2 regions of the Clostridium sp. DL1XJH146 genome follow, and region 2 is predicted to be linked to the other one. Evidence: riboswitches for the same ligand, from Rfam matches in the RefSeq annotation. Region 2 holds a riboswitch; the other holds the start of a gene.
The links. Region 2 has a riboswitch for glycine ahead of gcvT (glycine cleavage system aminomethyltransferase GcvT). Riboswitches for the same ligand answer to the same signal wherever they lie in the genome.
Positions count from the first base shown of each region.

Region 1 (12,631 bases), on a different contig from region 2:
CTGGTTTCCGTTGTGATGTTATTAATGTACTTTATAAATCTTCATTAGAAGATGGTAAAAAGAAATTGATTCTAACGGGCAGTGAGTTTTATATATCACAAGAAGGTAATCATAAGATATTGCAAGAGTTAAGGAAAGATGTTTTAGACCACTATGATTGTTTTACAGTAGGTGAAACTGTTTTCGTTACACCTGAAATGGGAAGAGACCTTTGTGATGAAGATAGATGCGAGCTTAATATGATTTTCTCTTTTGAACATATGGAAGCAGACCAGTGGAAAGTTAAGTGGTTTAATAGAAAGTTTAATCTCAAAAAATTTGCAACGTCTATTGAAAAGTGGCAGAAAGCTCTTGAATGGAATGCAAATTATATTGAAAATCATGATCAACGTAGAGTGGTATCAAGATTCGGAGATGATGGAGAGTACTGGGATAGATCTGCTAAGATGCTTTCAACTATGCTTTTAAGTTTGAGAGGGACACCATACATATTTCAAGGTCAAGAAATTGGTATGACTAATTTTGATTTTACAAGTATGGATCAGGTGCAAGATGTTGAATCGCACAATGTTAATGAGCTACTAAAACGTTTTCATATCCCTGAGGGATATCGTTGGAAGATGATAAAAACTTCATCAAGAGATAATTGCAGAACACCTATGCAATGGAAAAATGGTCCTGAAGCAGGTTTTACAACAGGAAAACCATGGCTGGGTGTTAATAAAAATTATACACGTATAAATATGGCAGCGCAGGTAGATGACCCTGATTCTATTCGTAGCTATTATAAAAAAATGATTAAACTTAGAGATGAATCTATGATACTTAAATATGGAGAATTTGAAGCTTTAGAAATATCAAAGAATATATTTGTCTATAAAAGAACTTATGAAAATAATAGTCTAACAATTTTGTTGAACTTTTCTAAAATGAGTTGTAAAGCTAATTTTAATGGAAATGTGATTATATCAAATACTAAAAGAACTGATTATGATGGGGTATTACAACCTTATGAAGCGATAATTCTTAAGTGATTTTGAATTAGCAATTAAAGATTCTCAACGATAGGAAAGAATCATCCTTAATTGTGCATTGTGCATTGTGCATTGTGAATTGTGCATTATCTTTAAAATGTATTATGTTTTCAAAAAAAGGGGGGCTAGATTATGAGTAATGAGCAAAAGGTCGATATTAAACGAAATCATTATACTTTTGGACTAGGAACTGTTGGCAGAGATATGACGTATACGTTAGTGAGCATGTATCTTATTTTTTATTTGACAGATATATTGGAGTTGCCTAATGGAACACTTTGGTGGATTGCTGCTATTATGTTATTTGCAAGAGTTTTTGATGCATTAAATGATCCTATTATGGGGGTTATAGTTGACAATACTAAGAGCCGATTTGGAAAATTTAAACCATGGATTACTATTGGTACTGTTGTTTCTGGGGGATTTACAGTTCTGTTATTTACTGATTTTGGTTTTACTGGTACAGCTTTCGTTATTATGTTTTTATTTGTTTATTTATTTTGGGGCATTAGTTATACAGCTAATGATATTGCCTATTGGTCTATGTTGCCATCTTTATCTATCAATCAAAAGGAACGTGAGAAGATAGGTGCCTTTGCTAGAATTTGTGCCAATATTGGTTTGTTTACAGTAGTTGCAGGGATTGTGCCTATTACAACAGCCCTTGGAAATACTTTTGGTAGTATGAAAAAAGCGTACTTTATTTTTGCAATTGCAATTGTTCTAATTATGTGGGTAGGACAAAGTATTACTATATTTGGAGTTAAGGAACCTAAAGGAATATTTAGTGAGCAACCTAAGACAGAATTAAAAGAACTTATTAATATTATTTTCAAGAATGATCAATTACTTTATATAGCTATTTCTATGGCATTATTTATGATTGGCTATATGACTACAACTGGCTTTGGTTTATATTTTTTCAAATATGCATACAGGAATGAGGGTATGTATTCAATATTTGCTTTGATTTTAGGAGTATCTCAATTGAGTGCATTAATGTTATTCCCTTTATTCAGTAAAAAATATGAAAGGCGTTCCCTTTATAAAGGGGCTGTAGTTTCAGTAGTAGTTGGGTATATTATCTTTTTCTTTTCGCCTATGAACATGCTTTTTATTGGAGTTGCTGGTATACTAATTTTTCTCGGTCAAGCATTCATTCAGCTTTTAATGTTAATGTTTTTAGCAGATACTATAGAATACGGTCAATGGAAATTAGGTAAACGTAATGAGAGCATTACTTTTTCAATACAGCCATTTATTTATAAAATGGGAGGGGCAATAGGGAGTGCTATTGTTTCTGCAACAGTTATTATTTCTGGTATAACAGGAGCCAAAACACCTATGGATGTAACAGAAGGTGGATTACTTATGATGAAGGTTGCTATGTTGATTTTACCTTTGATTTTTATATTATTAGGATATTTAGTATATAAACATAAATTTAAAATAGATGCTGAAATGTACAATAAGATTATTAGAGATTTAGAAGAGTGGGGAGATATTAGTATTAACTAAAGGCTAGTTTTAAAGAAAAATGGATGTTTTTTTATAATTTATAAAAGAAAAACATTCAACACCTTTGTTCTATAAATATTTTAAATTTAAGAATTATTAATTAAAATAATTATTGAATTAATGCAAAAAGTGGTATAATGGTAATAATTTATTAAAATATATACAAATGAAAAGGGGAGTGAGTACGTGGATAATTATTTAGATATTGCAAATAGTTCATATATTTTTAAAATTGGAGCTGTTGTAATAACTTTTGTTTTTGTTCAAGCAATAATATTTTTTATAAAGGCATGGAAAGAAGGTAAAAAAATAGGATTAACTAAAGAAAAAATGATGGCAGCAGTCAGGTCTTCGGCGGTTTTTTCAATTGTACCATCTCTGCCGATATTAATAGCTTTAATAGCGATGGCACCAGTTCTTGGAATACCATTTCCATGGATTAGATTATCAATTATAGGGTCAGCGCCATATGAGCTTATGTCTGCTGAAATTGGAGCAAAGAGTATGGGCGTTAGTGGAATTGGTTCAACAGAATATACTGCTGCTGTATTTGCTAACTCTATGTGGGTTATGTCTATTGGTATAATATGGGGACTACTTATTTGTATTTTATTCTTAAAAAAAATCCAAGGTAGAATGAATAATATGAAAGAAAAAGATTCTGCATGGGGAGAAATAGTAATATCTGCTTTATATTTTGGAGTATTATCTGTATTTATTGGAGGGCCTATAGTATCAGGAGGAGTTCCTTTATACACGTTATTAAGTAGTGCATTAATTATGGTGTCTATAACTTACTTGATTAAAAAATTCGATATAAAATGGCTTAATAGCTTTGCCTTATCAATAAGTATGGTAGGTTCTATGGCTTTAGCAATTTTATTTAGTAATATAGGATAGGGGGATGAATTTATGGACAAGGATATTAGATTAGCAGATTCATACGATGATGAAATTCATAAATTAGGGAGAATAACTGGGTTATTAGCCTTGTTATTAATTTTTATAGTACCAACGATGATCAGTATCAAATTTAATATATTCCCACCAACTAAAAATTTATTAATAGGTGTTTGGAGTATAGCAATCTTGGAAATTCCAGTTTGTATAGCAGAGGTACTTACATATACGCCTCTTTTAGGTACAGGAGCATCTTATTTAGCTTTTGTAAGTGGTAATTTAACTAATCTTAAAATACCATGTGCTTCTATGAGTATGGAAATTGCCGAAGTTAAACCAGGGACAAAAGAAGGAGATATTATCTCAACAATATCTGTTGCTACCTCTACAATGGTTACGGAAATAATAATAATAGTAGGAGTTTTAGCTATTGTGCCATTGACACCTGTTTTAAGTTCGGAAGTGTTGAAACCAGCTTTTGATAATGTTCTTCCAGCTTTATTTGGAGCACTAGGAGTATACTGGATATTAAAGCAATGGAAACTTGCAGTAGCACCACTCCTTTTCTCTATAATAATATTAATGGTTGTGGATATCAATATAGCAGTAATAATTCCAGTGGCAGCTGTAATATCAATAGTTAGTGCAAGAGCTTTGTATAAAAAGGGACTTCTTGATAAGAAGAAGTAATCTTTCTTAAAAAGATAGAGTGAAGTTTGTAGAGTGAAGTGAAAAGACTAAAAGAGTAAAAGATTAAAGATTCTCAGCTCTGCTGAGAGTCAACAATAATTGTGCATTGTACATTGTGAATTGTGCATTCAAAAATGTATTATGCATTGACAAGAAGGTGTATTAAAAATGAGATTTTTGTTGTTTTTGTTAGTAGTTTTAGTGGTTTTAATTGTGGTAGTTTTGGTTAGAACTTTGAAATTTAAGTCAAAGAAATTTAGTGTACAAGCTAAAGGCGAATTTAATATTGATAGAGATAAGGCAGTAAAAAATTTAGCTGATGTAATAAAAATAAAAACTGTTTCTCATTCAGATTATTCAGAAACAGATTGGGATAAGTTTAAGGAATTACACAAACGGGTAGAAGAAAACTATAAGCTTGTTCATAAAAAACTTTCAAAAACTGTTGTAAATGAATATTCTCTAGTCTATAAATGGAAAGGGAAAAATAGCGATAAAAAACCTATACTTTTAACAGCACATATGGATGTAGTTCCTGCATCAGAAGATTCTTTAAAGGATTGGACATATCCTCCATTTAGTGGGGAATTGGCAGAAGGACATTTGTGGGGAAGAGGGACTTTAGATATTAAAATTCAGATGATAGCAGTACTTGAAGCCGTAGAGAACTTGCTTGCGCAAAATTATGAGCCCGATAGAGATATTTATCTTGCATTTGGTCATGATGAAGAAGTTGGAGGAAGTGAGGGAGCAACAAATATTGTTAAATATTTTGAAGAGAACAATATAACATTTGATTTTGTCATAGATGAAGGTGGATGTGTAACTGAAGAAGCGCTTGCAGGAGTAGACGGACCTCTTGCTGTAATAGGAATAGCTGAGAAGGGATATTCAAATGTTAGATTAAGTGTAGAAAGCACTGGAGGACATGCTTCAATGCCACCTAAGAATACTGCACTTGGAGAGATTGCAAAAGCAATTGTTGCACTTGAAAAAAATCAATGTGAGACTAAAATAACTAAGCCACTAGAGGATATGCTCATGTATATAGGACCAGAAATGAGTTTTTCAAATAAGATGATAATATCAAACTTATGGTTATTTGCTCCTGTTTTCAAAATGGCTTTTGCTAAGACTGGAGCTGGGAATGCCCAACTTAGAACAACTACAGCAGCTTCAATGAGTAGTGGTAGTATGGAGCCAAATATTTTGCCTGGAAAAGCTACAGCTACTTTTAACTTTAGAATTCTTCCAGGAGAAACAGGACAAGATTTATTAGAACATATTGAAAAAGTAGTTAATAATCCAAGAGTTAAAATTGAGCCTTTAAGACTTGAAGATCCATCAAAGGTTTCTAGTGCAGACAGTGAAGGATTCAAAATTATAGAAAAAACAGTATATCAAATATTTGATGAGGCAATAGTATCTCCATATCTAGTAATGGCAGGTACAGATGCTAGAAAATATGAAGATGTTAGTGATAATGTATATAGATTTTCACCTTATCAAATACATAATGATGATTTAAAGAGAATGCATGGTGTAGATGAGAGGATTTCTTTCGAGAATATTGAAAAAGCAGTTCATTTCTTTATGCAAATGATAGTGAACTCTAACACTTAAGGGAAATTTGCAATTTGCAATTTGCAATTAGCAATTTTTTAAAAAAAGAAAAAGGCAGTGTTAAGTGATAATGCACAATGCACAATGCACAATGCACAATGCACAATTAAGGAGGAAATATTTTAGCGGAGCTAAAATATTTCTAGAATTAACTTAAAGATCAAAAACCAAAAGACCAGGAGATCTGTTTTTACGCAAATCTCCTGGTTTTTATTAATTGTTTTTATAGGAGAATTTTTGATTGATGCAGAACCTGCTTGCATTAGTTTGGAAATAAGATGTTGTTTGTGATATATGATAAGTATCAGTGAAAAATAATATAAATACATAAATAATATTAACACATAAATGTTTGTAGTTTATATAATGCTCTTACAAAATTAAAGATTCTCAGCTCTGCTGAGAATCTACAATAATTGTGCATTGTGCATTGTGCATTGTGCATTGTGCATTGTGCATTGTACATTATGTATTGTGTATTATGAATTGTGCATTGCTCTTTTAAGAAGGTTCTTTCTCCAAAAAAATGCTTCTGCTAGGATAGGCGATTTCTACTTTTTCATTTTCAAGAATTTCTAGTATTTTAAAGTTTATGTTTTCTTTTACCTTTAAAAAGTCACCCCAATTAGTAGTGTTTGTGAAAAAATAAAGAAAAATATCTAGACTACTTTCATTGAATTCATTGAAAGTAACAAAAATGGTTTCTTTATGAACATCATTATTTTCAGTAAGCATTGCTCTTATTTTTTGAGTGCATATTTCAATTTTTTCTTTAGGAGTATCGTACCTAACACCTAAATTAAAAGTAATTCTTCTTTTTTGCATTCTAGACCAGTTAGTTATTGCTTCGTCTGCCAAATTTGAATTAGGTACAGTTACTAAGGCATTGGCAAAGGTACGAATTCTTGTACTCCTAAAGGTTATATCTTCTACAGTACCTTCAATGGTTGGAGTATAAATCCAATCTCCTATAGTAAAAGGTCTATCAAGAATTATTACTATTCCACCAAAAATATTTGAAAGAGTATCTTGTGCGGCTAGTGCAATAGCGAGTCCTCCTATTCCTAGCCCTGTAATAAAACTATTTACATTAAAGCCGAATTCTTCTGCAATTATACAAGTTGCAAAAGCAATTATAATAAATCGGACAATCCTTGATAAAAAAGTAAGTAAAATATTATCAACTTTCAAATTTAACTTTTTATTAATGTTTTTATATAAATTAGAATTCTCAGAAGATAAATTGTGAAGGCCTAAGGCTACAAGGATAATTATTGAAGACCTAAATAAAGATACAAATTTTGAAGTTTGCACAATAGTGCCAGCACTAGTTGAGGAAATTACCGATTCTGTAATATCATATCCAAAACTTGAGGTTAAATATTTAATAGATAGATAAAGACCAAGTATGGTGAAAAATATTGATAATGGTTTTTCAAAGGATATAAGAATTATTTCGTCTAGGTTAGTTTTTGTTTTCTTGCTTATTTTTAATAGACGACTAAATATATATCTTGTGAAAATCTTTCTAAACAAAACAAAGAATAAAAAAATTAATAGAGCTATTATAACTATTTTGAGATTATTAAATGTAATAAATTGATAAATATAAGTTGTTGTATTATTAAAGCTGTCAAATGCTTCTTGTAATACGCTCATTGTAGCACCCCCTAATTAACCATTCTAAATGATTTTGCAATAATTCTCAAGATGATACGCTAAGTAACAGGGGTAATTGCGTTCTTTTTATAAGGCCGCTATTCAATGTAAATACTTCTACTAGGGAAAGCAATTTCTAATTTTTCTTCTTTTAGTATTTATAATATTTTGAAATTTATATATTCTTTATTGAAGAAATTGCATAAAAAAGAATTTTTTTAATAGCTGTAAGCTTTTTATTACATGTTTATTATGATATAATGTTAAACAGTAATAGTTATTAATTATGAAAATATGATGAGGTGATGTAATGAATAATTTGGATAAAATAATAAAAGATATTGAAAATGGAAAGGCTGATATGCAGCTGATAAATGAGGAAGTTAAAGCACAAGAAAAAGACTTCAGCAAACTTGATGGATTTTCAATGGTCCATAGTTTTAAATTTAATGAAGGCGATAAATTCATTAAATCAATAGTTGAGAAAGATGAACAATTATATTATGTTGAGAGAGATATTTGTGCAGATGAAGATTTTTATGGTACATGTAATTTAGAGTATGATAAAATTTATTTATTGAAATAGCATAATATTCACAAATTAGTCTAAAATTTGTGAATAAGGATGATTTGCTGATATAGTGAATCATCCTTATTTTATTATTTAAATTAAAAGGAGTGACTAAAGATGAATAATGGATTTATTTTTGTATTGTTTGTAGTTGGAGTATTGGAATTAGTATTAGCCTTCGTTAATGAAAAAATATTAAGAAAGAATTACAAAGATAAAAAAATTAAAAACCTTGAAGGGCTTATAAAATGGGAAAAATATTCAAACCTTCTGATAGGTGTATTAATAATTATCTACGGTGTAATATATTTAGTTGACTATACTAATCCAGTAATAAATTATTATGCGCCGGCTTTAGCTGTTATATTTGGTATGAGTTATTTTGGAAGGAAAAGATATATTTAAGCTAGTGATTATGATTTTCTTGCCTTTGGTGAGAAAATCTTTTTTTATACGTACACATATGTTACTTCGATAATTAAGAACATTATTTAAATGCGTGTTGTTTAATTGGGAAATTTATAAATTGTATAAAAGCTTGTATTATTATGAAAATCTATATATAATTATTAATGGTTTATTAATAATAAATTAACAATGTGTTCGGATGAAGATTGTGGGAGAGAGATGGCTTGCCATCCGCCGAAGAGGAAAAACTTTCAGGCACCTATGGGTTTTCAATGTGAAACTTTATTTGTACTTGTCCAAAACTCGGTGAATTTACGAGTTATGGATAAGTGAAAATAATTAGTTGAACTGAAAATCCCAAGAGTTTCTTTATGAAATTTTATCTATACGTTTCCAAAACTCAATGAATTAACGAGTTATAGGTACATATAAATAAGCAGTTTAGTTGGAAACTCTATTTTAGGAGAAAACCGTAATTGGACGAGCCTCTGGAGAGAGCTGATTATTCAGACACCGAAGGAGCAAGATAGTATTATTAACTATCGAATCTCTCAGGTAAAAGGACAGGGGATAGAAATTATGAAAATAATTTTGTCTCCTCCATTATATTAAATTAAGGGAGGATTTTTTAATGACAGGGTTTATGGAAGTATTAAACAAAATTGATTCATTGGTTTGGGGACCACCGTTACTTATTTTATTAGTAGGTACGGGACTTTATCTAACTGTAAGACTTGGGGTATTACAGGTTAAAAAGTTACCACTTGCACTAAAGTATTTATTTTCTAAAGAAAAAAACAATGATGCAGAGGGTGATGTATCATCATTTGCAGCTTTATGTACAGCTTTAGCAGCAACAATAGGAACAGGAAATATTGTTGGTGTCGCAACAGCAATTAAACTTGGTGGACCAGGAGCTTTGTTTTGGATGTGGGTAGCTGCTTTCTTTGGAATGGCTACTAAGTACTCTGAAGCGTTACTTGCAGTAAAATACAGAACCGTTGATGAAAATGGTCAAATGGCTGGTGGACCTATGTATTATTTAGAAAAAGGTCTAGGAAGTAGATTTTTAGCTAAGATGTTTGCAATCTTTGGAGTAGGAGTTGCTTTCTTCGGGATAGGTACATTCCCACAAGTAAATGCAATAGTTGAAGCTGCAGAAATTGTTTTCAACATTCCAATTGTGTTGACAGGAATAGTGTTAATAGTACTGGTATCTCTAGTAACTATAGGAGGCGTAAAGAATATTGCATCAGTGGCTGAAAAAACAGTTCCTTTTATGGCAGTATTTTATGTTATAGGTGCTTTAATAATAATAATAATAAATATTAATTTATTACCAGGAACAATAGCTTTAGTGGTAAAGAGTGCTTTCACTACAACAGCAGCAGCAGGTGGTTTCACTGGAGCAACTGTTATGCTTGCGATGAGAAGTGGTGTTGCTAGAGGAGTATTTTCTAATGAATCTGGTTTAGGTAGTGCACCAATAGCGGCAGCGGCAGCTAAAACTAAATCTTGTGTAAGACAAGGACTTGTATCTATGACAGGTACTTTCTTTGATACAATAATTATTTGTACTATGACTGGACTTGTTTTAATAATGACTGGAGCTTGGAATTCAGAATATGCAGGAACAGCTATGACAAATTATGCTTTTAGTAGTGGGCTTCCTATAGCTATGATAGGACAGTTGATTGTTACGATTGGACTTATTTTCTTTGCTTTTACAACAATACTTGGATGGAATTATTATGGGGAAAGATGTACTGTGTATTTAGTTGGAGTAAAAGGAATTAAACTATATAGAGCAGTATATATAATTTTAGTTGGACTGGGAGTATTTTTACAGTTGATAAATCTAAAATTAGAAATGATCTGGAAAATAGCAGATATAGTAAACGGACTTATGGCGATTCCAAACCTAATTGGATTAATTGGATTAAGTGGAGTTATTATAAATGAAACAAGAAAATATTTTAAAGACCTTGAAGATGACGGAATGGTTAAAGTAGCTGAATAAAAGATAGTGTGATATTTGATGTTATATATAGCACATATATGTAGAGATATATTTACATATATGTGCTTTTATGTTGTTATAAATGTAAAGATATCTATGTGTTATATTAGGAGGATTACTAGGGCTATATATAGCGGGGTTAAATCAAGAAAGTAGTTACTTTAATTTTGATATGATTATAAACATTATAGTTAGTCTATTAGTGGGAATGTTTATGAGTTATTTTTTTGTAAAAAGGCGTAAAAAAAGAAATGGTAAGGTGCTAGAATTTGATGACGTAGCTTGTTGTAAAACAATATTGAAGAACAAATGTTCGCATAAAGTTTTATTTAATGGAGATAATAGTAATAAGTTAGATATTTGCTTAAAAAATTCTATGGAAATAGGTGTAGGAATTATATTATAATAAGATTAAGGATTATATTTATAAAATGATACGAAAGTTGTAATTGAAAGGAGTGTATCTAGTGGAAAATGAAAAAATCAATAAACTGCAAATGGATGTAAACAGTTTATCAATGAAGACAGCTAATAATGATACAAGAATTATAGAATTGAGTAGGAACTTGAAAAAAGTTTAATAAATTTGTGCGGGTTATAAGGCTCTCCTTTAAGGAGAGTCTTTATGTTTCTTTGAATTAAAACTATAAGAAAGATTCTCGAACGATTGGGCGAGAATCTTTTATTTAAGTACAGATTTTGATTATGAAAGTTTTTTTACAGTCTTCAATAAAATAATCCTCCTGAATAAAAAAGAAATTAAATCTGCAATCGTATTTTGTGATATACGTAACGTGACGAACGATAAAAGAATAGAAAGGAGTAGTTTGTCCTAAAAGTACGAATAATCTACAGTTAATTACGGTTATTATATTGACTAAATAAACTATGAATGTTAATATAAAAACGAAAACAGTGAAATTTGCAGGAGGGTTAATTATGAAAGTAGCAATTATTTTTGGAAGTAAGTCTGATATTGAAAAAATGAAGGGTGCAGCTAAAGTATTAAAAGAATTCGGAGTAGAATATGAAGCTCATGTATTATCAGCTCATAGAGTTCCGGAAAAATTAAGTGAAACTTTAGAAAAACTTGAGAACAATGGTTTTGAGTGCATTATTGCAGGTGCTGGACTTGCTGCTCATTTGCCAGGAGTTATTGCATCACAAACAATATTGCCAGTTATAGGTGTTCCAATAAATGCAGCTGTAGATGGAATGGATTCATTATTAGCAATAGTTCAAATGCCAAAGCCGATTCCAGTAGCAACAGTTGGAATTAATAATAGTGCTAATGCAGGAATGCTTGCCGTTGAAATCTTAGCATTAAAATACCCAGAACTTAAAGAAAAATTAATTCAATTTAGAAAAGATATGAAAGAAAAATTTATAGAGGATAATTCAGAAGGAGTGGAACTATAATGGAAAGAAAGATGATGTATGAAGGAAAAGCTAAACAAGTATTTGAAGGGGATAGTGAAGATAACGTAATTATTTATTACAAAGATGATGCTACTGCTTTTAATGGTGTGAAAAAATCTAGTATAGAAAGTAAAGGAGCTCTTAACAATGCTATTACTACTATGATATTTGAAATGCTTGAAAAGAATGGTGTTAAAACTCACTTTATCGAAAAGTTAAGTGAAAGAGAACAATTATGTAAGAAAGTAGAAATAATACCTTTAGAGGTTATAGTTAGAAATGTTGCAGCAGGAAGTATGGCAAAGAGATTAGGAATAGAAGAAGGAACTGCACTTAAAACAACAATATTTGAAATCTGCTATAAAAAAGATGAACTAGGAGATCCACTTATAAATGATTGTCATGCAGTTGCTTTAGGATTAGCTACATTTGAAGAGCTTAAAGAAATGTACGCTATGACAGCTAAGATTAATGATTTATTAAAAGAGTTTTTCTTAAAACAGAACATTAAATTAATCGATTTTAAAATAGAGTTTGGAAAGACTAAAGAGGGTGAAATTGTTTTAGCTGATGAAATATCTCCAGATACTTGTAGATTTTGGGATGCAGAAACTAATGAGAAGTTAGATAAAGATAGATTTAGAAGAGATTTAGGTAATGTAACAGAAGCATACGAAGAAATACTTAAAAGAATTTCTAAAGGGGAATAATATTAATGATAAGAAATAATAATGATTTATCATTACAAGTTCAGGACAAAGATAAAATGGAAGAAGAATGTGGAGTTTT
Region 1 is NZ_JBTVVN010000012.1:29,614-42,244, reverse strand. Features, by position in the region: gene ACVHXK_RS07920 (glycoside hydrolase family 13 protein) at 1-1,034, shown strand, start outside; gene ACVHXK_RS07915 (glycoside-pentoside-hexuronide (GPH):cation symporter) at 1,167-2,552, shown strand; gene ACVHXK_RS07910 (DUF5058 family protein) at 2,739-3,452, shown strand; gene ACVHXK_RS07905 (hypothetical protein) at 3,465-4,142, shown strand; gene ACVHXK_RS07900 (M20 family peptidase) at 4,311-5,765, shown strand; gene ACVHXK_RS07895 (mechanosensitive ion channel family protein) at 6,267-7,424, opposite strand; gene ACVHXK_RS07890 (hypothetical protein) at 7,735-8,010, shown strand; gene ACVHXK_RS07885 (hypothetical protein) at 8,113-8,400, shown strand; glycine riboswitch at 8,603-8,683, shown strand; glycine riboswitch at 8,882-8,980, shown strand; gene ACVHXK_RS07880 (alanine/glycine:cation symporter family protein) at 9,035-10,423, shown strand; gene ACVHXK_RS07875 (hypothetical protein) at 10,638-10,829, shown strand; gene purE (5-(carboxyamino)imidazole ribonucleotide mutase) at 11,363-11,842, shown strand; gene purC (phosphoribosylaminoimidazolesuccinocarboxamide synthase) at 11,842-12,552, shown strand; gene purF (amidophosphoribosyltransferase) at 12,558-12,631, shown strand, end outside.
Region 1: linked by a shared signal. The riboswitch ahead of ACVHXK_RS07880 (alanine/glycine:cation symporter family protein) and the one ahead of gcvT (glycine cleavage system aminomethyltransferase GcvT) in region 2 are both predicted to bind glycine.

Region 2 (12,631 bases):
ATACCACAAATATATATAGTATCTTGATTGTCTAAAATTTTAATATCTGTTTCACAAACCATATGTCCATAATGTTCTTCTACATTGGATAATGTTTGACTACTATAATAAACTTTTAAATTTACTATAGAACTACAGAAAAAAGCTTCATAGGCTGGCATAGCAATAATACAGTTATATTTATTTTTTAAATATGTATTATTGCCTACATGATCTATATGTGTATGACTACAAATTATACCAACTACCTTAAAATTATTCTTTTCCAATATCTCATCTATTCCTACTCTTTCTCCCCTTGCCCATCCAGAGTCTAACATAATAATTTCTTCATCATTAATTTTATAAAAAGGTATATAAGTCATTCCCGTATTTATACAAAATGTATTTCCCTTAACTTTTAATATATCCATAATATTTTCTCCATTTCTCTTTATTTTCATTAGTTTTATTATTATAAATTTTCTTTACTTACTAAACCTCCTGTAATAGTTCAAATTTATTTAAATAAAATCACACTATCTTCAAATATTGCACAGACTCCTTCGTATATATTGGTAGCACCACTCTTAGTATTTTTTATTTTAACAAAGTCTTTATAATTATCTCCATTATCATCTTCAGTCCAAAAGCTAGATATCACGTAATCCCCAATTATGCTATCAATATCTTCTCGTTTATTATCTAGTGTAAAACTAGTATTAATATTATAAATTTCATTAACTATTTTCTTATTTTCTCCAATAATTTTTGTCTCATATATGTTTCTATTTTTCACATCGTGCCATAAATTATAATAGGCACTTAACCCATCATCATTTAATTTTATAGACCTTACTAGCTCTGTCTCCAACGTTATCTTACTAATTGAATATATATCTTCAACTTTGCTTTCAAAATTCTTAACTCTATAATATATCTTTTCATCATCCATGCCAAAATACCTTGTCCACGAAGTAAGCTCTGTTTTATAAATTTCTTTAAAAGAAATTATATCACATTCATTTTTTACTTCTCCAACAAATCTATCTAAAGCTATAATATTTATACTTTCTCTGTATCCTTCTCTGTAAAATTCTTCTTTTTTAATACCTTCCTTAAATGACTCTTCAAGCTCCCAATCTTCCATATATGCTTCTTCGAAAATTATATATCTATTCCCATCAGTAGTGTAAGGAATAAAATAATCTCTAATTCCTAAAATGACTCTTTTATCTTTAACTATATATTCTTTTTTGTCTTTTAAGTCACATAAAATAGCATATTCATAGTCACCTTATTTATGATACTCTATTTGAAAAATAGGTGTCTGCCCATATCCCTATTCCCATGAAGAATATTTCTCGTAAATACTATTTAATTCAATATTATCTTTATCAAAACTTTTTTCTAAAGCCTGACTTAATTTTTCAATAGTCAATTCAGGTTTAATTATTTAATTAATTCAAAATCAATATAATTCTAAACTATTGAACAAAATAAATCAAATCATCAATAAAAATTAAATTATCAACAAAATTCTACATTAATTATTATATTGACAAAATAATATATTATAGTTATAATTTTAATAATTATTATAGTTCTCCAAAGGAAGTAAACGTGAGATATCTTTTAGTAGATAGCCGAAGAAGCAATAAGTTAACTGTCAAATTAGCTTAGAAACTTTCAGGCAAAAATATCGTTTATGGATGGAACTCTGGAAAGTCCACTAAGTGGCGCCGTAGGTGAAAGGTACTTTTTTTATTAAGTATTAAAACTCTCAGGTAAAAATACAGAGGAATATGACAGGTTTGTTTTGCGCCTGTTATATTCCTTTTTTTGTTATAAAAATATATTTTTATAAATTTACAATTTTTTAAGGAGGATTACAAAAATGGAAAATGTAAAAAAGACTGCCTTGTTTAATATGCATGAAAAGTATATGGGGAAAATTATTGATTTCTCTGGCTGGGCTCTACCAGTACAATATTCAGATATTCAAAAAGAACATGAAGCAGTTAGAACTTCTGCTGGACTATTTGATGTATCACACATGGGAGAGGTTGAAATCACAGGGCCACAAAGTTTCGATTTTATTCAAAATCTTATTACAAACGACCTAAGTAACCTAAATAATAATCAAACACTTTATACCTTTATGTGTTACCCAAATGGTGGTGTTGTAGATGACCTTATTGTCTATAAACATAGCAATGATAACTTTCTTCTAGTGATAAATGCTGCAAATATAGAAAAAGACTATCAATGGATGGTTGATAACAAAGCAAACTATAACTTAACGATTTCTAACAAATCTAATGAAATATCTCAAATTGCAATTCAAGGACCAAAAGCTGAAAATATACTTCAAAAGTTAACTAATGTTAATCTTGAAGAAATTAAATTCTTCTACTTTATGGACAAAGTTAAAATTGCTGGAGCTGAGTGTTTAGTATCAAGAACTGGTTACACTGGTGAAGATGGTTTTGAAATATACACCTTAAATGAAAATGCTGAAAAAATATGGGAAGCTTTAATGAAAGCTGGTGAAGAATATGGCATCCTACCAGCAGGACTTGGATGTAGAGATACCCTAAGATTCGAAGCTGCTCTTCCTCTTTACGGAAATGAATTATCAAAAAACATAACTCCTCTTGAAGCTAATCTCGGTTTCTTTGTAAAACTTGATAAAGACAATTTTATTGGAAAAGATGCTCTTACAAAGCAAAAGAAAGAAGGACTTCAACGTAAAATTATAGGTTTTGAATTAATTGGCAAAGGAATTCCAAGGCATGGTTATGAAGTATATTCAAATGATGAAAAAATCGGTGTTGTAACTACGGGATATTTATCCCCAACAGTTGGGAAAGCAATAGGCCTTGCTCTTATTGATTTTAAATACACTGCACTGGAAACTCATATTCAAATCAAAATACGCAAAAAATTTGTAGCTGCAAAAGTTATTAGTAAAAAATTCTACACTAAAAAATATAAAAAATAATACTAAATTTAGGAGTGACTATAATGAACTTTGAAAACCTTATAAAACAAGATAATGAACTTTATGAAATTATTTGTGCAGAGGAAAATAGACAACATGATAATATTGAGCTTATTGCATCTGAAAACTTCACAAGTAAGGCTGTAATGGAAGCGATGGGGTCAGTACTTACTAATAAGTATGCAGAAGGATATCCAAACAAAAGATATTACGGTGGATGTTTCGTTGTAGATAAAGCAGAAGATTTAGCAAGGGATAGACTGAAAGAGCTATTTGGTGCAGAACATGCAAATGTTCAACCACACTCAGGGTCTCAAGCAAATATGGCAGTATATATGGCTATGCTTGAACCTGGTGATACAGTTTTAGGAATGGATCTTACTCATGGAGGACATCTTACTCATGGTAGCAAAGTAAACTTTTCTGGTATATTATATAATTTCGTTTCTTATGGTTTATCTGAAGAAACTGAAAGAATTGATTATGAAAACTTAAAAAACTTAGCTTTAGAGCATAAACCAAAAATGATTGTTGCAGGTGCTAGTGCATACCCAAGAGAAATTGATTTTGCCAAATTAAGAGAAATTTCTGATGAAGTTGGCGCATACTTATTAGTAGATATGGCTCATATTGCTGGTTTAGTTGCAACAGGTGCCCATCCATCACCAGTTCCCTATGCAGAATTTGTTACAACTACAACCCACAAAACTTTAAGAGGACCAAGAGGTGGAGCTATACTATGTAAAGCAGAATATGCTAAAGCTATTGATAAAGTAATCTTCCCTGGTATACAAGGTGGTCCATTAATGCACACTATTGCTGCTAAAGCCGTTTGTTTTGGTGAAGCACTAAAAGATGATTTTAAAGAATACATTGAACAAGTTAAAAAAAATGCTTCTACTCTAGGTGAAGAATTAATGAAATACGGATTTAGACTAGTGTCTGGTGGAACAGATAATCACCTTTTACTTGTAGATTTAACTAATAAAGATATTACAGGAAAAGAAGCTGAAGCTTTATTAGATTCTGTTGGAATTACAGTAAATAAAAATACTATTCCATTTGAGAAAAGAAGTCCATTTGTTACAAGTGGAATAAGAATAGGTACTCCAGCCGTGACTACAAGGGGTTTCAAAGAACAAGAAATGAAAGAAATTGCATCATTGATAAATTATACTCTGCAACACAAAGATGAAGACCTCTCACTAGTACAAGAAAAAGTTAAAGAAATATGCAACAAATATCCACTGTATAAGTAAAAAGTTTGTTTAAATAATAGGTTCTATTTTAAAAATAGTTGATTAATATGGTTTATCTGAAATAAACTAATTTACTTAGTCAGCATTTTATTATCAACAATATTTTAAAGCACATATAAATGAAAAATAGATTTAAAAATTAGAGGAGGAATTTAATATGAAAATTATAGAAAATTTATTATACACTGAGGAACATGAATGGTTAAGCGTTGATGGAGATACAGCTTATCTAGGAATTACTGATTATGCACAACACGCATTAGGTTCAATAGTTTATGTAGAACTTCCTGAAGAAGGAGAGGAATTAGAAAAAGGAGAGTCTTTTGGAAGCACAGAGTCTGTTAAAGCAGCTTCAGATATATACATTCCAGTTGATTGTACTATTCTTGAAATTAATGAAGCTTTAGAAGACGAACCAGAACTAATCAACACAGATTGTTATGAAAACTGGATTATCCGTATAAAAATTACTGATAAATCTCAACTCCATTCACTACTAAGTGCAGAAGACTACAAGAATCTAATTAATAAGGAGGCATAAGATGTTTCCTTATATACCTAATACTGAAAAAGATAGAGAGAAAATGCTTCAAAGCATAGGAATAAATTCTGTTGAAGACCTTTTTGACATAATTCCAGAAGATATTAAACTTTCAAGAAGACTTAATCTTGAAAAGCCTATGGCAGAACTCCAAGTAACAAAACACATGAAAAAAATTACTGACAAAAATTCTAGTTGTGATGATTTAGTATGCTTTTTAGGCGCAGGTTCTTATGACCACTATATTCCTTCTGTTCTAAAACACATTACATCTAGATCAGAATTTTATACTGCTTATACTCCATATCAACCTGAGATAAGCCAAGGTACACTTCAAGTTATTTTTGAGTATCAAACTCAAATAGCAAATCTTACAGATATGGATGCATCTAATGCTTCTGTATATGATGTTTCAACTGCTTGTGCAGAGGCAGCAATGATGGCCATTTCTACTAAAAAAGCAAATAGTATTATTGTTTCAAAAACAGTTGACCCTCAAGTTATAACAGTTTTAAAAACATATATGAGGTTCCATAATATTGAAGTCATCGAAATTGATACAAAAGATGGCGTAACTGATATAGCACAACTTGAAAAATTAGTAGATAAAAATACCGCTGGTGTAATTGTTCAAAGTCCAAACTTCTTTGGCATTGTTGAAGATATGACTGAAATTGAAAAAATAACACATTCGAATAAATCTTTACTTATCATGAGTGTTGACCCTATTTCTCTTGGAATTTTAAAAACTCCTGGTGAAATTGGAGCTGATATAGCTATAGGTGAAGGTCAATGCCTTGGTAATGGAATGAACTTTGGTGGCCCATATTTAGGATTTATGGCCACTACAAAAAAACTAATGAGAAAATTACCTGGAAGAATTGTAGGACAAACATCAGATGTTGATGGTAATCGAGCATTTGTCTTAACTCTACAAGCAAGAGAACAGCATATAAGAAGGGAAACAGCTTCTTCAAATATATGTTCAAACCAAGCACTTAATGCACTTACTGCTTCTGCTTATTTATCCACTATGGGCAAAGAAGGCTTAAGGGAAGTGGCAGAACAATGTGTGAAAAAAGCTCACTATGCTTATAACGAACTTATTAAATCTGGCAAATTCAAACCAGTATTTGATAAACCTTTCTTTAAAGAGTTTGTAGTTAAAAGTGATACAAATACTAAAACAATAAATGATAGGCTACTCCAAAATGGTATTTTAGGTGGATATCCATTAGAAGAAAAATATGACTTTCTAGAAAATTCTCTTCTTTTATGTGTCACAGAAAAAAGAACTAAAGAAGAAATTGATACACTAGTAAAAACTATGGAGGATATAGCATGAAAGGATATAATAAACTAATATTTGAAATTTCTAAAGATGAACGTAAAGCCTATTCCCTACCAGAATGCGATGTTTTAGATGTTGCAATTGATGAACTAATAGATCCTTCTCTATTAAGAGAAAGTGATCTTGGTCTTCCACAGGTTAGTGAACCACAACTTATGAGACATTATACTCTTTTGTCCAATAATAATTTTGGTGTAGATACAGGTTTCTATCCTTTAGGTTCATGCACTATGAAGTATAATCCAAAAATCAATGAAGATATGGCCTCTAGTTCTAATTTTGTGAATATACATCCATATCAAAAAGAAGAAACTGTTCAAGGCTCTTTAGAATTAATGTACAATCTATCAAGTATGTTTGCAGAAATAACAGGTATGGATGAAGTATCCCTTCAACCTGCAGCTGGTGCTCACGGAGAACTTTCAAGTTTGATGATAATAAAAGCTTATCTTGAAACCAAAGGAGAAAAACACAGAAATAGAATTATTGTTCCTGACTCAGCTCATGGTACAAATCCTGCCAGTGCTTCTGTTGCTGGTTTTCAAGTTGTTGAAATCAAATCTAATAAAGATGGTTCAATTAATATAGAAGCTCTAAAAGAAGCTTTGGATGAAAACACAGCTGGTTTAATGCTTACAAACCCAAGCACTTTAGGAATATTCGAAGAAAATATAAAGGAAATTGCAACTCTTGTTCATGCTGCAGGCGCCCTGCTCTATTACGATGGTGCCAATATGAATGCCATCATGGGCATAGCAAGACCTGGTGATATGGGCTTTGATGTTGTGCATTTAAATGCTCATAAAACTTTCTCTACCCCACATGGTGGAGGTGGCCCAGGCAGTGGCCCTATTGGAGTTAAAAAGGAACTTATACCTTATCTTCCTGTTCCGATAATTGAAAAAAATGAAGATAAATATTCTCTTAATTATGATAAACCTTTATCTATTGGAAAAGTGAAAAGTTTTTACGGAAACTTCGGAGTATTAGTAAGAGCCTATACTTATATACTTTCTATGGGAGCTGAAGGACTAAGAGCAGCAAGTGAAACTGCTGTTCTAAATGCAAACTATATGATGAATAGCCTTAAAGAACACTATACCCTTCCTATAGATAAAACTTGCATGCATGAATTTGTATTAAGTGGTTCTGGGCTATTAGAAACGGGAACTACAACCATTGATGTTGCTAAAAGACTATTGGACTATGGTTATCATCCTCCTACAATTTATTTTCCTCTTATTGTAGATAGTGCTATGATGATAGAACCAACAGAATCAGAAACCTTAGAAACTCTCGATGAATTTATAAAGACTATGATAAAAATTGCAAAGGAAGCAAAAGAAAATCCTGATTTACTAAAAAACGCACCACATAATACCCCTGTTAGAAGACTTGATGAAGTCACTGCTGCAAGAAAACCAGTAGTAAAATGGGTGAAAAGCTAGATAAAGGGTGATATATGATGAATAACGATATTATAGTAATAGGAGGCGGACCCGGTGGATATGTTGCCGCAATTAGAGCTGCTCAACTAGGTGCTAGGGTTTGTCTTATTGAAAAAGATAAAATTGGTGGTACCTGTCTAAATAGAGGTTGCATTCCAACAAAAGCTTTATATAGAAATGCTGAAATACTAAATACATTGAAGAATATTGATGAATTTGGGATTAACATTAATGAATATTCAGTAGATATAGAAAAAGTTCAAAAGAGAAAAAATGAGGTAATATCCAAATTAGTAGGTGGAGTAGAACAACTTCTGCAGGCAAATAATATTGAAGTTATTAAAGGAACTGCTTCATTTATTGATAAAAACACTATTTCTGTTATGCACGAAGATAAAAAAATTACTCAAATTACTGGTACCAATGTTATCATTGCTAGTGGCTCAAGCCCTAGCATTCCACCAATTGAAGGAGCAGATATAGAAGGCATATATACTAGTGAGAATATCCTTAACTTCAACAACATACCAAAAAGCCTAACTGTTATAGGTGGTGGTGTTATCGGAATGGAACTAGCTTGCATTTTCAACTCCTTCGGTACAGAAGTAACTGTAATTGAATATCTTCCAGAAATTTTAGCACAAATTGATACTGATATAACAAAAAGATTAACTAGCTCCTTAAAGAGAAAAGGAATTAAGATAAATACTTCTACTAAAGTTAATTCTATCGAGAAAATAGAATCTGGTTATACTATTACATGTGTAGGAAAAAAAGGAGAGTTAAAAGTACGTAGTGAAAAAGTACTTGTTTCCGCTGGTAGAGCTCCTTATTTTGATAACCTTAATTTAGAAGCCCTTTCTGTTGATTTTGATAGTAAAGGAATTAAGACGGACTCAGATTGCGCAACGAATATTCCTGGAATATATGCAATAGGTGATGTTACTGGGGGCTTAATGCTAGCTCATGCTGCTTCACACGAAGGCATTAAAGCTGTTGAAAAGATTATGGGCTATTCCAATGCTTCTGACTCTACTGTTATCCCAAGCTGTATTTTCATATTCCCTGAAATAGCTTCTGCAGGACTCACTGAAAAAGAAGCAAAGGAGAAAGAAATTTCCTATAAAGTAAGCAAATTTATGTTTGGTGCTAATGGTAAAGCACTAGCACTTGGTGAACCTGAAGGTTTTGTTAAAGTACTATCTTCTAACGAAATTATAATAGGTGTTCACATCATGGGGCCTCATGCCTCAGATCTTATTCATGAAGGTACCTTAGCCATAACAAAAGAACTTAAAATTGATGATATAATCAATACAGTTCACGCTCACCCAACTCTTGCTGAATCTTTCACAGAAGCAGTTATGGGACTGAAGGGGCAAGCAATTCATATGGTACCTCCAAAAAAATAGCATTTTCTTTTATTATATTTTTATGTTGTAATCTTATAGTGAGCTACATTCCATTTACTTTACTGAGTATGGAGACTTCTTTTATCTATGTAAAACTAAAACCTACTATCTTAGGATGGTAGGTTTATCTTAGTAGAGGAACGTATAACTAATTCCATTTCAAGTCTTCGTATAACCTGTTTTTCAGGATTTTCCAATAATTCATCGATTACCTCAATAGTTGCTTCAACCATTTTATGTAGAGGCTGTTTCATTGTTGTCAAATCATATGCTCCTAAACTAGCTGCAGAAGTATCATCAAATCCAATAATTGAAATGTCATTTGGTACATTTAACCCATATCTTAATCTTGCGGCATCCATTGCTCCCATTGCCATAATATCTCCACAAGAAAAAATCACATCTGGAACATTATTAGAAGCAATCATTTTCGTTGCAATTTCATATCCTGATTTATAATCGTATCCGCCTTCTATAACATGTATGGGCTTAATATTGTATTCTGCAAGTTTTTTAATAAAACTTTCGTTTCTTTCCTCTTCATGTTTACCTGCGATATATCCAATTTTCTCATATTTATTTTCGACTAAAAACTCTGCCACCTCGTATACTGCTTTTATACTATCACTCCAAACAGCACTTGCATTTGAATTCTCAACTTCACGATTAAATATTATTATAGGTATCTTACTATTTGTAAAATAATTCATTATATTTGATTTTAAAGCTGGTGCAGTAACTATTATTGCATCTACTCTATATTGATTAACCTGGTCCACCACTTTCTCCATGCCAATAGTTATATCTGCTACAAAAATCAAAGCTTGTCTACCCGACTCTTGAATTTTAGCTATTAATTCATTTAAAACTTCTCCATAAAAATAACCAGTTTCCATTCCCATAACAACAGCTATAATATCAGTTCTATGAGAATTTAAACTTCTAGCAATTCTATTTGGATTATATCCTAATTCTTTTGCAGCTTTGTGAACTTTATCCACCGTAGCTTGTTTTACTTTACCTTCCCATTTTGGATTATACACTCTAGATACTGTAATTGGTGAAACATCTGCACATTTCGCCACATCTATTAAGGTAGGAAAAATTGATTTAACACCTTCATTTTTCATATGAATTCTCCATTCCAAAAAAAATTGTTTATATATTAAGTTTAATTATAACCTGCATAGCTATATTATAAAATATTAATTGTGTAATTACAATTTTTTTACCCTTGTAGTTAGCATAATTCTATATGTTCAAACTATACTATTACTATACTTACTACAAAAAGAACATATGATATTATAGGAATATCATATGTTCAATAAGATAAATTTTATAGTAAATATTTCTTGCTTTTTAATCTTTCAAAAACATCCACATCCATTTGAAGAAGTATATCTATTATAACTTATTAGATTACATTTGTATTAACAAAAGTACTATGCATTGCACTACAAATATACCAATGATAATCCATCCATACTTATCCATTATTAATGGTGCTAAAGCAACTCCTTCATTATCAGCCTTATTACCTAGTCTTTCTTTTACTCCCATTACTGTATATTGTCTTTTTTCAGAACTTTCATCTTTAAAAATCAAACTGAAGATATATACAAATACTACACAGTAAACTGCACCATAGAAGTATGTCCATAACCAGTGCATTGGCACATTATTTTGCGTTAAAATTGTAGCTCCTGCTGCTACTAAAGTACCAATAAAAGCTCCATTGTCATTAACTCTTGGTATAAACATACATGCAATCATAATACCTGTTATTAAAGCTCCGAAGGGAGATAAATATCCACCTATTGTATCAAGTATTGATTTCGTATTTCCACCAAGTCCCGCGTATACAAAACCAATAATTACTACACCAAATATTACTGAAAATATAATTGTTGTCGATAAAGGTGTTTCTTCTTTTTTACTTATATATGGTTCATAAATATCTTTTGTAAATACTGCTGTCAATGAGTTTAAGATTGAGTCAATACTTGACATAGCAGCAGCGAATGTTGCAGCTAATAACACACCTAAAAGGCCTGTAGGCACATAGTTAAGTAAGAAATCTGTCATAACAAGGTTTGAGTTTCCAAAATCAAGAGTACTTGGATTAGTTTTATAGAATACAAACAATACAACACCTAAGAACATACAGAACCAGTAAATAAGTTGCATTGCAACGGAACTCATTATTCCACCTTTTTTAATATTCTTAATATTTTTTGCTGTTAAATATCTTTGTACCTGACCTTGGTCAAATCCAAAGTATCCAATCCACATTGCAAATCCACCGAAAAGTACAGTCCAAACATTTAAAGAATTTAAATCAAATAGCCAATCAAAAGATTTTAGCTTTTCAGCTTCCTTAGCCGTTTCCATTAATCCACCAAATCCCATTGGCAATTTTCCTGCTGCAAAAATTACTGCAAATACTAATCCAGCAAATAATACAAGAGCTTGTATAGCATCTGTCCAAATAACTGCTTTAATTCCTCCAACGGCTGTATATATAATAGCGAAAACAACTATAATTGGTACCCATGTTTTGAATGGTAATCCTGTAATTTCACTTAATACTAAAGCCGGTGTATAAACAAATCCACCCATAAGTATTAAGGATTGACATAACCAGATAATAACATTAAGAATTCTTGACTTGCCACCTAATCTAACGTTTATATATTCATATATTGTAGTTACGTTAGCGTCATATAAAACTGGTAGTACAGTATATGTAACAAATAATATAGAAAGAGGCACTGTAATATTAACCATAGCTGCCATAATACCATCATAATATCCCCAACCAGGTCCACCGATAAATGAGTTAGCACTTATCATTGTTACCCCAACTGATAACCCAATTGCGTACCAAGGTAATGATCTCCCTGCTATAAAATAATCTGCCTCATTTTCATTGGTTTTACCTAAGGCATATCCCAAATACAAAATACCTGCCATATAAATGAATAAAATAATAATGTCTAAAGCTTGCATAAAAATTTCCTCCTTTTTTTTTCTTAGTTTTTTATAATTCTCTTTTGTTATAAACTACTTTATATATACTTTTTCTCTTTTGTCATGAAAATAATATTAAATTTTTTCACTGGATAAAAGAGGAAAAATATATACTCTACTGCTAGGTGATATTTTTGACAACGCAATCATGATTGCGCTGTCATAAGTTATTAAAATAATATCATCTGATTTTCAATTTGTCAACAAGTATTTTGATATTTTAATTATTAATTGAGGATTTCATTGGTATTTTAATAATTTTATACGGTATTCTATGATGATTTGTTAATTCTTTCAACTTGCTTTAATTGTATAAAAAAAGACTATCCTAGAATTTATTCTGAGATAATCTTTTTATTAAACTATATTTTAAAGTGTTTATAATCTAAATTAATATTTATTTTATAAAATATATTTTTTATTTCTTAATCTATCAAAAATATCTATCCCTAATTGTTTCAATATATCAATCATATCTAAAAATACCCAGTTTTCCACTAAGTAATTTCCTTCTCTTCTATAAAAATCAAAATTTCGCATTACTAAATGTTTACCTGTTGCGGGGATCCCTAGCCAATCATTTCCTGTATGCGTAGCAGTAAAC
Region 2 is NZ_JBTVVN010000017.1:57,164-69,794, forward strand. Features, by position in the region: gene ACVHXK_RS10020 (MBL fold metallo-hydrolase) at 1-413, opposite strand, end outside; gene ACVHXK_RS10025 (hypothetical protein) at 500-1,129, opposite strand; glycine riboswitch at 1,592-1,694, shown strand; glycine riboswitch at 1,698-1,780, shown strand; gene gcvT (glycine cleavage system aminomethyltransferase GcvT) at 1,877-2,983, shown strand; gene ACVHXK_RS10035 (serine hydroxymethyltransferase) at 3,007-4,242, shown strand; gene gcvH (glycine cleavage system protein GcvH) at 4,400-4,783, shown strand; gene gcvPA (aminomethyl-transferring glycine dehydrogenase subunit GcvPA) at 4,785-6,128, shown strand; gene gcvPB (aminomethyl-transferring glycine dehydrogenase subunit GcvPB) at 6,125-7,582, shown strand; gene lpdA (dihydrolipoyl dehydrogenase) at 7,600-8,994, shown strand; gene ACVHXK_RS10060 (LacI family DNA-binding transcriptional regulator) at 9,105-10,124, opposite strand; gene ACVHXK_RS10065 (sodium:solute symporter family transporter) at 10,417-12,006, opposite strand; gene ACVHXK_RS10070 (ester cyclase) at 12,430-12,631, opposite strand, start outside.